DNA from 2 places in the Effusibacillus pohliae DSM 22757 genome. Region 2 is predicted to be linked to the other one. Evidence: a T-box and tRNA genes for the amino acid it is inferred to sense, from the RefSeq annotation. Region 2 holds a T-box; the other holds one or more tRNA genes.
The links. The T-box of region 2 lies ahead of leuS (leucine--tRNA ligase). A T-box ahead of a tRNA ligase gene usually reads a tRNA of that ligase, here a tRNA-Leu.

Region 1: it has a tRNA-Leu gene. The T-box ahead of leuS (leucine--tRNA ligase) is inferred to sense a tRNA for this amino acid. The anticodon was not compared.

What each region holds. Positions count from the first base shown of each region.
Region 1 is NZ_AQXL01000098.1:1,107-7,748, forward strand. Features, by position in the region: gene C230_RS0103965 (recombinase family protein) at 1-147, opposite strand, end outside; gene C230_RS0103970 (copper amine oxidase N-terminal domain-containing protein) at 866-1,108, shown strand; gene C230_RS0103975 (FxLYD domain-containing protein) at 1,112-1,420, shown strand; tRNA gene C230_RS22340 (tRNA-Leu) at 2,018-2,100, shown strand; tRNA gene C230_RS0103980 (tRNA-Arg) at 2,118-2,194, shown strand; gene C230_RS0103985 (substrate-binding domain-containing protein) at 2,372-3,358, shown strand; gene C230_RS0103990 (adaptor protein MecA) at 3,598-4,194, shown strand; gene C230_RS0103995 (DUF441 domain-containing protein) at 4,230-4,682, opposite strand; gene comA (phosphosulfolactate synthase) at 4,742-5,596, opposite strand; gene C230_RS19395 (MFS transporter) at 5,718-6,642, opposite strand, start outside.
Region 2 is NZ_AQXL01000126.1:49,998-58,302, forward strand. Features, by position in the region: gene queD (6-carboxytetrahydropterin synthase QueD) at 1-328, opposite strand, end outside; gene C230_RS0112335 (ATP-binding protein) at 346-714, opposite strand; gene C230_RS0112340 (cobyric acid synthase) at 1,164-2,684, shown strand; gene C230_RS0112345 (cob(I)yrinic acid a,c-diamide adenosyltransferase) at 2,714-3,283, shown strand; gene C230_RS0112350 (glycosyl hydrolase family 18 protein) at 3,536-4,828, shown strand; T-box leader at 4,989-5,224, shown strand; gene leuS (leucine--tRNA ligase) at 5,289-7,751, shown strand; gene C230_RS0112360 (YmaF family protein) at 7,947-8,305, shown strand, end outside.

The DNA of each region.
Region 1 (6,642 bases), on a different contig from region 2:
TAATGCTCTCTGGAGTTCCTGCCGATCGTCTTTAGCGCCGCTGGCTTTCTCCGTGTAAATACGTTCGCAGCCCGCTTCTTTCAGAGCGTCAAGCTGTAGATCCAACGATTGATCGACTGTAGATACCCGTGCATAACCTATACGCATTTTTACCGGCCCCCTTACCATTTGTTGACTTGATTGTATCATAATCAGGTACGTTTTTGCAACATAGATTTTGATACGGGTTTTGAAACTGATTTTGCTTGTCTCAATGGGGTTATTTTCGAGTGGATTACAAGCGTCCCATATACGAAGGTTTTTGGAACAATGATCCGTACCATTTTATAACTTGGTGACAAGAAGCAACCGTCCGGATTAGCGCTTGCAAGCGTACAGTTTAGCAGTTGCTTGTCCATCGGCATATGAAGAAGTGGTGTTCGCTCAAATTTTGGACAATCCACTCAAACCGACCGATTCAACGATTGGTACGAGGGGGTACAGCCTCCGTCCGGCAAGAAATGACTCACGGCTTCTGAGCGCCGCCCCTCGGATTTTCCGTGCACGATTGTACAACCTCGGGATTTCCGATATACGGCAGCCCCTGCGACGTCCCCAGGGTAAGCCCCTGGTCTGCGTGAATCACTAAACGAGAAATCAGGCTATCCCGAAAAAATTTTTTGTAGCGTTTTTGAAATCTTGGGGGTCTAAAAGAAAAAGGAACGTCGAAACGATGATACCATTCGTAAACGACAAAAAACTTTGATGGACAAGAGAGTGATTATTTAGTTAATTCTAAGAAATCAAATATAAAGAAGGAAAATTTTTTGTCGATATCGAACATATATATCTGATGATTCGAAAAAGTGAGAGGAGAAGGGTAAAGGTGTTTAGAAAGCACAAACAACTTATTGCGGGTTTGGTTATGGGCGGCGTAATTGCAAGCGCAGGAGCTGCATTTGCTGACGGGCCGGTGCACTTTGTGAACTTCAAATTTAAGTTTGACGGCGTAGAGAAGTCGTTACCGGAAGGATTCACAGTGCTTGAATACAATGGACGTACATACGTACCTGCTCGTTTTGTGGCTGAAAATTTGGGGGCGAAAGTCGATTGGGATGGAAGTACATAGACGGTGATCATTAATAGCAGTAAAAATTCTGCTTCACAAACAGTCGGCAACTATACATTCAGTAACTACACATTAGATAACAGCGGTATCATGTTCACCAGAGTGATCGGAGAGATTACAAATAATGGTTCCGCTAAACGATCCGTGGCGTTTAAAGTGAATTTCTATGATGCAGGCGGAAAGTTACTTGGCACCGCCACAGGAGTTGTACTCGATCTTGACCCTGGGCAAAAGAAAAGTTTTGAAGCGGTTGCGGATAAAAAATTGGATGGAGTCTCGACATTCACGTTTCAAGTGGATGCAGAGTTATAAGAGTATTTGTTTTAATAATCGCAGGACAGCCGTTAATTTTGCGGTGCCTGCGAATTTTTTCTATTACAACACTCTACGTTAAACCAATCGTTGTCGTGACGAATCGTTATTGAGGACTCAACAGAAAGTATGACACGATTTACCTGTTGTAATGATTAGCCAGGATCATGGCTTTACTTCTAAGTCCGATAAGGCTTCATCAATACACTCCATCTCATCGTTCCGTACGTTCCCTTCAATCGGCGAAACGCTGCCTCAGACCACCACGTCCGACTATGCAACTCAACCTCCAAACAAACAGCGCAATCTTTTCCCGAAGGTAAAATTTACTCGACGAGAACGACAAGCCGCGCCAATATTACGTATTACGCGAGGGTAAAATCGGTAAAGCGAAGAGGTTCCCGTCGTACCTAAAATTTACAAATAATTTTCACAATCTCGGGGTCAATCGGTAAATTCGTGCCGAACTACTTGCAAAAAACGCTTGTCCATGCTATCATTTTAACCGCACTGGATTTCCCCCAAAAACGACATCCAGTGCGGATAAGAATCCAGTTAAACTAACGATAGTCACGAGAGGAGAAACCAAGTAACGGCGCGGATTGTAGGACATTTAAGCGTGGGGTGGATTTAGGTTCCAGCGGGAAACCGTGGGGGTTCGAGTCCCTTCATCCGCACCATTCACCAATTTCATCCTGCGCCCTTAGCTCAGTCGGATAGAGCGTTTGACTACGAATCAAAAGGTCGGGAGTTCGAATCTCTCAGGGCGCGCCAGTTGCTCGCAAAGCGACACAATTCGTTTTCTGTACCCCGCCTATTCGGCAGGCCCCGGAAATTCTCATGCGATCCGATGTTACAGACACAGGAAGCAGTTCCTGTGTTTTTTGTATTGCCATATGTGTTATGATAGAAAGACAAGCAACCTTTGGATGGTAAAGTAGGTGAATCGTGGTGAGTGTAACCATATATGATGTGGCAAGAGCGGCCGGTGTGTCGATGGCCACCGTTTCGCGCGTGCTAAACGGCACGGCGGTTGTGAAAGAAGAAACAAAGAAAAAAGTACTGGACGCGATTCGCGAGCTCGGTTATCGACCGAACGCTGTGGCGCGAGGGCTGGCCAGCAAAAAGACGAAGACGATCGGCATCATTGTGCCTGACGTGTCAGCCCCGTTCGTAGCAGAAATGGTACGGGGGATGGAAGACATCGCAACCATGTACGACTATCAGATCATTTTGAGTAATTCGGATGCCCAAACCGAGCGCGAGATCGACCTGATTGGCACCATGTGGGAAAAACAGGTGGATGGCATCCTGTTTATGGGAGATCATTTGACTGCGGAGCTGTTAAAAGCGTTCGAACAGGCACAATTGCCGGTTGTGCTGTGCGCCACCGTCGATCCCGAAAAGCGAATTCCGTCGGTCAACATCGACAATCGGCAAGCGGCTTATGACGCGACCCGATTGCTGGTTGAAAAAGGCTGCAAGCGCATCCTGCTGCTGAGCGGTCCGGCTGGTCATCCTGTGACTGGCGAACCAAGGAAAAAAGGATATCGGAAAGCGCTCGCAAACGGCGGGTTGCAACCGCGGATTCTGGAATGTCCGGACCTGCGCTACGAATCCGGGCTGGCCGTTTTGCAAAAAGAGTTGCAAGACCAGCTACCGGACGGCATCGTGGCGGTCAGCGACGAGCTTGGTGTGGCGGCGATTCACGCATGTTTGGATGCCGGACTGTCCGTTCCGGAGCAAGTCAAAGTGGTGGCGTTTGACAATACCAGACTGGCAAGCATGGTGCGGCCGGAACTGACGACAATCGCGCAGCCGATTTACGACATGGGGGCGGTCGCGATGCGGTTTATGACCAAACTGATCCACGATGAACCGGTCGAGGAATTTTCCGTAGTTCTGCCGCATGAACTGCTGTTTCGCCAATCGACATAGGGGTGACCCGGGATGTGGATCCCCCTATAGACCGGATGGAGAAGAACTGGTACAATGAGTGCAATACATTCCATCTGCATTTTGTAAATCATTTAGGAAGCCTCTCTACGTACCGAAGGATTGCCTGTTGTTACGACGCTTCCGACTGACGGACGTCCGCTGCCGGAGGGGAGCGGCCGGCTCCTCTGCAGGATGTTGTGCAGAAGTCCCAACTCCCTTTTTTTAAAGGAGTGATCCGAATGGTAGTCGAAAGGCTTGGTCATAACAAGGTGAGGATCTTCATCAGCTATGAAGATCTCGAAGAAAGAGGCATCGACCGGGATGAAATCTGGCAAAATGGCCGTAAGGTGCAAGAACTGTTCTGGGATATGATGGAGCAGGCGTACCTGGAAGTCGGCTTCGAAGTGATCGGTCCGATTGCTGTGGAAGCGTTCACAATGCCGACGGAAGGCGTTGTTGTGATCGTCACGCAAGTTCCCTCGCTGCCGGAGGAAATTGATCATAAAGAGGAAATGGAAGCGGATGAGCCGATTATTTCGGTCGACGCATCCACTGCCCTGACGTTTGTATTTGACGATTTTGAACATGTGTTGAGCGCAGCCAGAATGGTGCATGCGTCGTTCGATTTGAACGCCTCGCTGTATCATTACAAAGGGCGTTATTTCCTCTACATCGACGAAGCGGAGATGGAGCAGGAGGAAGTCGACGCTTTGTGGTCGATTCTGCACGAGTATGGAACACTGTCCAACGTGACAAAAGCGGTTCTGGACGAATACGGAAAACTCATCATCCAAGACACCGCCTTTTTAACGCTCAATCAATATTTTGTGAACTAAGGAGACGGAGCCCCGTCTCTTTTTTTGTTCAGGCTCTAGCGGAGCCACAGATACATTTTCATCAACAAGGCGGTGATCGCGGCCGCCATCAAGGGGCCGACGGGGATCCCCTTGAAAAACACGATGCCGATGATCGACCCGATCACCAGCCCCAGCATCAATTGCGGTTCCAGTCGCAGCATGTTGAGTCCCTGCCCGTTCAGGTAGGTGGCCAGCACACCGCCGATGACGGCGAACAGTCCCGATACGGTGAAAAAGGTTCCCCACAAGTCTTTCGATTGGATTTTGCCGTTGACGAGCGGCACCAGCACGGAAATCATCAGGAACAACAAACCGATTTCCAGCCCGCGCCGTTCCAGCGTCGGGAAGAACCGCTGCAGATTCGACAGTTTCAAAATCAGCAAAACGCTGGCAGCGGTGGCCAAAATGCTGGCCCGACCGATGATGCCCACAATGATCAGCATGACGAGTATCATGTCTCCGGCCATACGCCCACCCCTTGTTCCGTCCATACAAATATATGGACAGGGGAACGGGGATATGCGAATCAAAATCGGGCGGTCGCCGGCAATAACGAATCATCGTCCGGCAATCGGTTCCTGCACATCGCCAGACGCAGCGTATCGCTGCGCAGCCCTCGGCGCAACGACTCGACCGTTATAATGTCGTGCGGAAACAGATTGCCGAGATTCACATTCGGGCCAAATTGAGCGATCAGCGCTTCTTGCTGCGATTTCAAGGGGGCTTCCCAGATAATGCAGTCGGCCGAGGTCAGCTGTTCCAGCAGGCGGTCGACATCGTCTTTGCGGATCGCCCCGCTCGCTTCGTAGATGCCTACATCCTTTCCGGATTCCCGTCCCTCAATAATCACTTTGAAAACACCGCAGTCCAGATCGTGCCGGATCAGTTCCAACTGTTTTTCGATAGGCAGGTGGACGCCCGATTCTTTTTTCCCTACTTCGCTCAAAACGAGAAATCCGATATGTTTCGCTTCCTGGATCAATTGCCGGCGCAGTTCGAGATCGATCGTGACCGTGCCGTCGGAAACTTCGATCGCGGTGAATCCCAGTTTTTTTGAAGTGCGCATGAAGTCCTTCCAACAACCTTGCAGCACGGCCGTCTCCAGTAAGGTTCCGCCCGGGTAGACATGAATGTCATGTTCCCGCAAAATATTGATTTTGTTTTGCAGCAGCGATTTCGAATAGAGCATCGATGTGCCAAAACCCAATTTCAAGAAATCGATGTAAGGGGCTGCCAATTCTGCCAGGTCCAACGTTTCCCGGATTCCCAGCCCCTTATCGATCACCATGCTGAGACCGCAAGTACGCGGTTTCAGGTTGCGGCCCGGTAGTGGATCACGCAGGACTGTGTCCCACGGTTTTTGTGGCAAAAAATCGTTCATCTCCCAAAACCCCTTTCTTTGCTGTTCTGTGCTGTGCAGGGAATCCCCGTCGGGGTTTGTCACCTCCTGGCGTTTACAACCTGTGGGCTCCATTATCGTATGCGAAAAACGGGAGCTGGTGTTACGCCCGTGCTTTTCGTTTTGCCAACAACTTCCGCAGGGATTCGGAGGCGATCGAATTGGGGGCGGGTGGGGATTCGGGCTTCTCCGCTGGGACGCGAATCAGCCACATCGCCAGCGCGGCGGACAAAAAGGCGAGCCCGGCCACCGACAAGAACATAACCAAGCGGGACAGGTCCATCAACCAGGTGAAGACGGGTGGCCCGATCGCCACTCCCAGGAATCTGACGGAGCCGTAAAAAGATGTGACGATCCCGCGTTCTTCCATACTGACGGCTGAGGTGATCAGCATATTCAGGCAGGGCAGCACGAGTCCCGTGCCGATACCGCTCATCACCAGCAATCCCAGCAAGACGTACGCGTTTGTAACAAAGGAAGCCAACCCGAGCGGGATCGCAATCAGCAGCATGCCAGTCACAATCAGCGTTTTCATCAACCTTTTTTGCTTTTTGATGTTTGCTCCCGTGATATAGGACGTCGACGACATGGCGAGCAAGGGAACCGCCAGAATGGCGCCTTTCAGCAGACCGTCGATCGCATATTTGTCTTCCAAAAGATGCGACAGATAAAACAATACGCCAAACAAAATGAAAAGTGCGCTGGCGCCTGCAAAGTAAGCGGTCAGAAGCCATTTCCATTCCCGTTTGAAAATAACCTTCAGCGCGCGCAGGTAGTGGGTTACTTTTTGCGCGGCTTTGTCCTTTTTTGGTTCCTTGATAAAAAACCAGATCGCCAAAGCAGCGGGCACGCACAACAGCGGAAACGCAAAAAAAACCGCAAACCAGGTGATCATCGAGAGCAGCACGCCGAGTATGGGACTCAGGACTTTTCCCAGCCCGTTCGATGCTTCGATGATGCCAAGCGCTTTGCTGCGGGCCGCTCCCTGGAAAATATCGCCTGCCAAAGCCATCGCGATTGGAGCAGTC
Region 2 (8,305 bases):
CTTCCAGCTGTTTCAGGTAAGTGTCGATGATCCCAAAGAAAAAGACGACCATATTTTCGGCGGTCGTGTGAAACGGCAGCAGGTCGTTGAGAAACTGGTGATCGTACTTGGAGATGATCTGTTCGTTGACGATTTTCTTCAGATCGGTAAAATCGATCACGATCCCCCGATGATCGGTGCGGCCTTTCACTTCCACTTCCAGTTTATACGTATGGCCGTGCAGATTGGCGCATTTTCCGATATAATCGTCCAGCCGGTGGGCCGAGTCGAACGTGAAAATCTTGGTCACCGAGACTTGCTTCGTGTGAAACGGTTGCTTCCGGTCCACCGCAGAACCTCCTTTCCTCAGCGGCGTGCCGTGTGGTGCAGCGGCACAGTACCACTTGCCCCAGTGTCGGGATCCATTTTCCATAATAAACAAAAACAGGTGTGCTGTCGACTTCCGGTTGGTGCAGTGTTGTTCATCTGTGGCAAATCACCAACGACCAGATCTTCGAGATATTTCTTATGCGTAAATTCCGCCAGGCGAATCCGGTTGTACCGTGAAGCTTCCCGCCGGGCGTCACATTCCTTCTGCAGCAGGTGGGCCAGAAATTCCTCGTAACTTATATCCTGCTGCATCGCCTCCTGGACATACTCTTCGATATGTTTACGGATCATGGGCAGTTTCAATTCCTTGCTGTATTCGATGACCGCTTCAAGAGCGGTGGGCATTCTTGTAGGGCATCGTGTCAAACTTGAGATTATGAAAATGTCCTCCAAAGTGATTTACTTTTCGGCGTTCATAAGCGAAATTGAAACCCAGCAGAACGCCTTGAGCACAAATGATTGTTGCCACGAGCGCATCCATCAAATTTCACTCGGTTGTAAATGGCCACTGAAAAATCGACGGTTGTGGCCATTTTATTTCGTCAACATGGCCTGGTGAAAAATAAAAAATCCTCCCTGACGTCGAATGTTGTGGTGTTCCCACACATTATCAGGTACACTGGATGTAAACCGAATCAACCAGGGAACCGGGTGGAACTCCCGGGCGGACGCGCCACTGTGAAAGCCAGACCCCTGTTTCATTCTGGACAGATGACCCTCGCGAGCTGGGGTATCGGGTAATGGCGTCCCCTTTTCGCGAGTGAAAGGGGGATTTTCTTTTGGCATTGACCGTGATGGTGCAGGGAACGGCCAGCGATGCGGGGAAAAGTCTGCTGTGTACCGCGCTCTGCCGGATTTTTGCGCGGCGGGGATTTCGGGTGGCTCCTTTCAAATCGCAAAATATGGCGCTCAACTCCTACGTCACGGAGGACGGCAAAGAGATCGGGAGGGCGCAAGGCGTGCAGGCGGAAGCGGCCGGCGTGCGGGCGACCGTCGACATGAACCCGATTCTGCTGAAGCCGAAAGGCGACATGACCTCGCAGGTGGTGGTGCGGGGAGCGCCGATCGGCGACATGTCGGCGGTGGAGTATCGGCGGGACTATATCCCGACCGGTTTGCGGATCATTGAGGAGTCACTCGCCCGCTTGCAAGCCGATTTTGAGATGATCGTCATCGAAGGCGCCGGCAGCCCGGCCGAGATCAACCTGAAAGACCGCGACATCGCCAATATGCGAGTGGCAAAATTGGCGAACGCGCCGGTGCTGCTGGTGGCAGACATCGACCGGGGCGGGGTGTTCGCCTCGATCGTCGGGACGCTGGAGTTGCTGGATCCGGACGAACGGGAACGGGTGAAGGGGATTGTCATCAACAAGTTTCGCGGCGACGTTCAGCTGCTGCAGCCGGGCCTCGATTGGCTGGAAAAAAAGACGGGCATCTCTGTGCTCGGCGTCATCCCTTACCAGTGTAACCTGTATATCGAAAGTGAGGACTCGGTCGTGCTCGACCGGCTATCAGCCCCGTCGCAAACAAACGAGATCGACGTCGCGGTGATTCGGCTGCCGCACATTTCCAATTTTACCGATGTCGATCCGCTGCGGTTTGAGCCCGATGTGTCGATTCGCTTTGTGTCGGCTGCCGATCAGCTGGGGCAGCCGGACTTGCTGATTTTGCCGGGGACGAAAAATACGGTTGATGATCTGGTATGGCTGCAAACATCAGGGCTGGCCGAGCAGATCCGCGCGTTGCGGCCGAATACGCGAATCCTCGGCATCTGCGGCGGGTACCAAATGCTTGGCAAAAAGCTGTTTGACCCGGATCTGGTGGAGTCGAACGTGCCGGAAATGGCGGGCTTGGGGCTGCTCGATGTGACCACCCGATTTTTGCCAAACAAGACGACGGTCCAGGTGCGGGGCACTGTGCTGCCGCTCCCGGGATCGGCCGCCGCTCTGTCGGGGATGGCGGTCGAAGGGTACGAAATTCATATGGGGCAGTCGCAGCGCGGGAATGTGCAGCCGTTTGCCCGCTTGCTGCAGGCGGATCGGGAAAAAGAGGACGGAGCCGTCAACGCCGCCGGCACGGTGATCGGCACCTATCTGCATGGCATTTTGCACAACGACCAATGGCGCCGAACTCTCCTCGATGAAATTCGCAAACAAAAAGGGTTGCCGCCGATCGGCCGCACCACCTCCAACCATCGCAGGCGGCAGGAAGCGTTCGACCGGTGGGCCGACATCGTCGAGGCGGCGATCGACGTGGAAAAATTGTTGTCGATGATGCGGGAGTTTCAGTCACAAGCTGTAAGTGTACACTCATGATTCGGCCTCGTGCCAAGGAGGATTGGAAGATGAAAATCTATACCCGAACAGGCGACAAGGGGATGACCGGCCTCATCGGCGGTCGGGTGCGAAAAGATTCCGTGCGCGTGGAAGCGTACGGAACCGTCGATGAACTGAACTCATTGGTCGGCCAGGCGATCGCCCTGATGGATCGGTCGAAACACAAAGAGATGATCGACGATTTGACGGAAATCCAGCACGAATTGTTTGATGCGGGCAGCGACCTGGCTCTGGTGAAAGCGCCGGAAGGCATGCAGCTCCCGTACAAAATCACCGCCGACATGGTGACCCGCCTTGAACAGTGGATCGACCGGTACGATGCGGAATGTCCGCCAATCAAACGGTTTGTCCTGCCGGGAGGTACCCCTGTCTCTGCCGCGTTGCACGTCTGCCGTACGGTTGCCCGCCGCGCGGAACGTCGGGTGGTGACACTGGCCGAGCAGGAACCGATCAATGAAGAAGTGCGCCGCTATTTGAACCGCCTGTCCGATTTTTTCTTCGTGGCTGCACGGGCTGCCAACGTCCGGGAAGGTGTCGGCGACGTGGAATACAAACGGGGTGGCGAAGTGTTTCGGTGATGGCAAGTTCCAAAGCTGCGCCTGGGGGAGCCGGCGCCTCGGCAGTGTTCCGGTGATGACGAGTCCCCCTCCCTTGCCGCCGATTTGGCGGATGGGGCGGGGGCGATTTTTTTGCCGAAACAAAATTGGTTTTATGTCTACCCGTCCTCTGAATAGTATGGTAGTGGTTGAATGACTTCCCTATCAAACAAGCGGACGGACTGGCGATTCGCTGAGCGCCGCTTGGTTGGGGGCCTGTGAGGAGGAGGGGCCATGTTCGTCCACGTCGTCAAGTCGGGGGAAACCCTTTTTTCCATCGCCAACCGGTATGGGGGTACTGCGGAGCGGATTCGGGCAGCCAATGATTTGCAGGGGGATCAACTGATCCCGGGCATGAGCCTGTTGATTCCGGCCGGGCCGCGGTCGACGCTGGAACCGTACAAAATCCGGGAAGGCGACACGCTCGACACAATTTCCGGCCAGTTGGGAGTCCCGCCGCACATCATTCAGGCGGTCAACGAGCGGCTCGATGAACAGAACCTTGTGGCCGGTGAGACCATCTGGCTGCCGGTGCCGCTTCGTGCCGAGAAAACGATCGATGTGAACGCGTTCATGATTCCGACGGGCGGTGGTATCGATCAGGAAATTCTGCTGGATGCGGCCGACTGCCTGACGTATCTGTCGGTGTTTCATCGTTCCGTCAATCCGGATGGGACATTGTCCGACATTCCGGACGACAAACTGATCGACTGGGTGAAGGCGGAACATGTGGCGCCGCTTTTGACGGTCACCAATTTTGAGGGAGACAGGTTCAGTCCGGATCTGGCGCACGTCATTTTGCAGGATGCGAACATCCGCCGGCAGACGATCGAAAACATCGTGAATCTGGCCAAAACAAAAGGATATCAAGGCGTCAACATCGATTTTGAACATTTGCATCCGGAGGAGCGCGATTCGTTTAACTGCTTTGTCCGGGAGCTGGCGGAGGCGTCGGCGTCCGAAGGATTGCCAATCACCGTCACGCTCGGGCCGAAGACGGCGGATGACCCGAACAATCCTTGGATGGGCGCGTTCGACTACCGAACGCTGGGCGGCCTGGCTGACCGGGTGATCCTGATGACGTTTGAATGGGGCTGGGTGGGCGGCCCACCGATGGCGGTTGCCCCGCTGAATATGGTTCGCCGTGTGCTTGACTATGCGACCACGGTGATTCCTTCGGATAAAATTTTGATGGGCATTGCCCTGTACGGGTACAACTGGCCGACACCGTATGAAGAGGGGAACCGGGCGACCGGCATCTCGCCGAAAGCGGCTGTGGAACAGGCGATCCGCGCGAAAGGACACATCCATTTTCATGCCGAATCGGCGGCGCCCATGTTTATGTATCGCGGACCGCGCAATGAGATGCGGCAGGTGTGGTTTGAAGACGCCCGTTCCGTGCTGGCGAAATTTCACCTCGTGCGCGAGCTGGAACTGGGCGGGATCAGCTATTGGATGCTGGGCAATCCGTTCCCGCAAAACTGGACGCTCTTGCACTCGACGTTTCAGATTCGGAAACCGGACTAGCGAACCTCGTCCCGATTGGCTGGCAAAATTGGATCGGCCCATTGTGCATATTTTGTGTGCTGACCTGAGTGATTGCGACAAGTGATTGCGACAGGTTGACAAATGGGGAACGAAGTGCGTATACTAACAATCAAATCTTTCCTTTCGACAAATTGTTACGGAACATGCGCTGACGAGGAGCAGTATTCGTTCCAATCCTTGCAGAGAGCCAACGGGTGGTGGGAGTTGGCAGGAGCGGGCGAAGAAACTCGCCTCCGAGCTGTTACAGGGAAAGCCAGTACCTGTAACCGGATTGTCCCCGTTACCGGATCTCGAGTGGACAGGGAAACGTGCGTTCTCTGTCTAGTAGGGTGGTACCGCGGGAAGGCCATATGATTCCAACCTCTCGTCCCTAGCGTCAGGCTTTGGGGTGGGAGGTTTTCTTCATTTTTTTGATGGAACTGACGAGGAGGGAATGTCGATGAGCGAACGGAAGTACGAACCGGCGGAAATTGAGAGAAAATGGCAGAAATACTGGGAACAGTCGGGACTCCATAAAACGGTCGAAGCGTCCGGCCAACCTTATTACTACTGTCTGGAAATGTTTCCGTATCCGTCCGGCCGGCTGCATATGGGGCACGTGCGGGTGTATTCGATCGGGGATGTGGTGGCCCGTTTCAAGCGGATGCAGGGATACAACGTGCTGCATCCGATGGGCTGGGACGCGTTCGGGATGCCGGCGGAAAATGCGGCGATCAAGAACCAGAGCCATCCGGCGCCGTGGACGTTTGACAACATTGCGTTTATGCGCAACCAGCAGAAAGAATTGGGCGTTTCCTATGATTGGGAGCGGGAAGTGACCACCTGTTTACCCGATTACTACAAATGGACGCAGTGGTTGTTCCTGCTGTTTTACGAGAGGGGTCTGGCCTACAAGAAAAAAGGAGCGGTCAACTGGTGTCCGGAATGCGCTACGGTGCTCGCCAACGAGCAGGTGGAAGACGGCGAGTGCTGGCGCTGCGGCAGCGAGGTCGTGAAAAAAGACCTGGAGCAATGGTTCCTGCGCATCACCGATTACGCCGAGCGGCTGCTGAACGATCTGGACAAACTGTCCGGGTGGCCAGAACGGGTAAAAACGATGCAGCGCAACTGGATCGGCAAATCGCACGGCACCGAAGTGGTGTTTGCGGTGGACGGCCACGACGAAACGCTCACAGTGTTCACTACACGTCCCGATACGCTTTACGGCGTAACGTACCTGGTGGTGGCGCCCGAACATCCGGCGGTGGAACGGATTACGCAAACTTCACCGAGACGGGACGAGATCCGTGCATTTGTAGAGGAGGTACGGAAAAAATCGGAGATCGAACGGACCTCCGCCGACGCGGAAAAAATCGGACTGTTCACGGGCGAATACGCGATTCATCCGAAAACGGGCGAGCGGGTGCCGATCTGGATCGCCAACTACGTGCTCCCCGATTACGGGACGGGTGCTGTGATGGGAGTGCCGGCGCACGACGAACGCGATTTCGAGTTTGCAACGAAGTACAACCTGCCGATCAAAGTGGTCATCCAGCCGCAAGGCGAGCCGCTTGCACTGCCGCTGCAAGCCGCTTACACAGAGAAAGGCGTATTGGTCGACTCGCAAGAGTTCAGCGGTCTGCCAACGGTGGAAGCGATCGAAAAGATTTCGGAGAGTCTTGAACGGGAAGGAAAGGGCAAGCGCACCGTGTCCTACCGCCTGCGCGACTGGCTGATTTCCCGCCAGCGGTACTGGGGCTGCCCGATCCCGATCGTCTATTGCGAAGCCTGTGGAACGGTTCCCGTGCCCAAAGAACAGTTGCCGGTGCTGCTGCCGGATGAGGTGCAATTTGAAGTGGCCGGCAAATCGCCGCTGGCGACCAACGAATCGTTTGTCAACACCGCCTGCCCGGCCTGCGGCGGCAAGGCGACCCGCGAAACCGATACGATGGACACGTTTATTGACTCGTCCTGGTATTACTTGCGCTATACGTCGCCGCAGAAAGCGGACGGCCCGTTCGACTCGGAGGCGGTGAACCGCTGGTTGCCGGTCGACAAATACATTGGCGGCATCGAACATGCGGTGTTGCATTTGCTGTACTCCCGCTTCTTCACGAAAGTGTTGTACGACGCGGGTCTCGTCAATTTTGAGGAGCCGTTTGAAAGCCTGCTGACGCAGGGGATGGTGATCAAGGAAGGGGCCAAAATGTCCAAATCGAAAGGCAATGTCGTGTCGCCGGAAGACATCGTCGCCAAGTACGGAGCGGATACGGCGCGCACCTTCATTTTGTTTGCTGCACCGCCGGATCGTGACCTGGAATGGAGCGATCAGGGCGTGGAGGGAGCCCATCGCTTCCTCGGCCGCGTCTGGCGATTGGTGGAAACCCATGCGGACCGGTTTGCCGCCCGGACGGCCGCCGATCCTTCGCAACCTGCCGCCAGAAAGCTGTGGCAGCAGACCCATTTTGCCATCAAAAAAGTGACAGAGGACATCGGCGAACGGTACCAGTTTAACACGGCGATTTCTGCCATCATGGAGCTGGTCAACGCGATCCAGGCATACCCGCACAACGCGGACATGGGAGTGAAGCTGGATGCGATCGAGACGGTGATCCTGCTGCTGGCCCCGGTGGCACCGCATATTACGGAAGAACTGTGGCATCGGATCGGGCACCCGGAAAGCGTCCATCTGCAAAAATGGCCCGCGTTCGATCCGGCCGCCCTGGTGCAGGATGAGATCGAATACGCGATCCAGGTCAACGGGAAAGTGCGCGACCGTGTAGTGGTGGCGAAGGACGCAACGCAGGATGAAATTCGGGAACTGGTGCTGGCGCGGGAGAAGATCAAAGATGAGGTGGCAGGCAAACAGGTGAAGAAGTTTATCGTCGTCCCCGGCAAACTGGTGAATGTGGTCGTCGGGTAAACGCGGAACACGATTTTCTTGGAGTGCAAATGGCTAATGCCGGATGCACTCTTTTTTTCGGTAGTTGGAGATGCTTGCCCAGTCGTAACCGCGACTCCCGTTTTTCCATTCGTTTGGATGATAGCCGTTTCGGCGTTCCCCGGTTGCACATAGCGTAAAGCATGGTCCATCATGCGAAGAGGGGGAACTGTCCGAATGGAAAAAAAGGAACAACCGGTGTTCGGAATTATGTATCATGCAGGCGATTCCGATGCGGAGGGTGAACATTCACATGACATGTACCTGATCACTTGGGACGGACGCCCGTTGCACGTGCACAATTTTGCGGGAGTCACTTCATTTGACGTAGGGCATCGGCACCGGTACGCGGGAACCACCCAACCAGCGCCGAGCGGTGTCCCGCATACGCACGGTTATTACACAATCACATCATTTGACGACGGGCACATGCATGTGATCCGGGGGGTGACCGGTCCGGCGATTCCCGCACCGGGCGGCGGCCATTACCATTTGTTTGAAGGCGTCACCACGGTGAGCGGCCGCATTCCCCATAC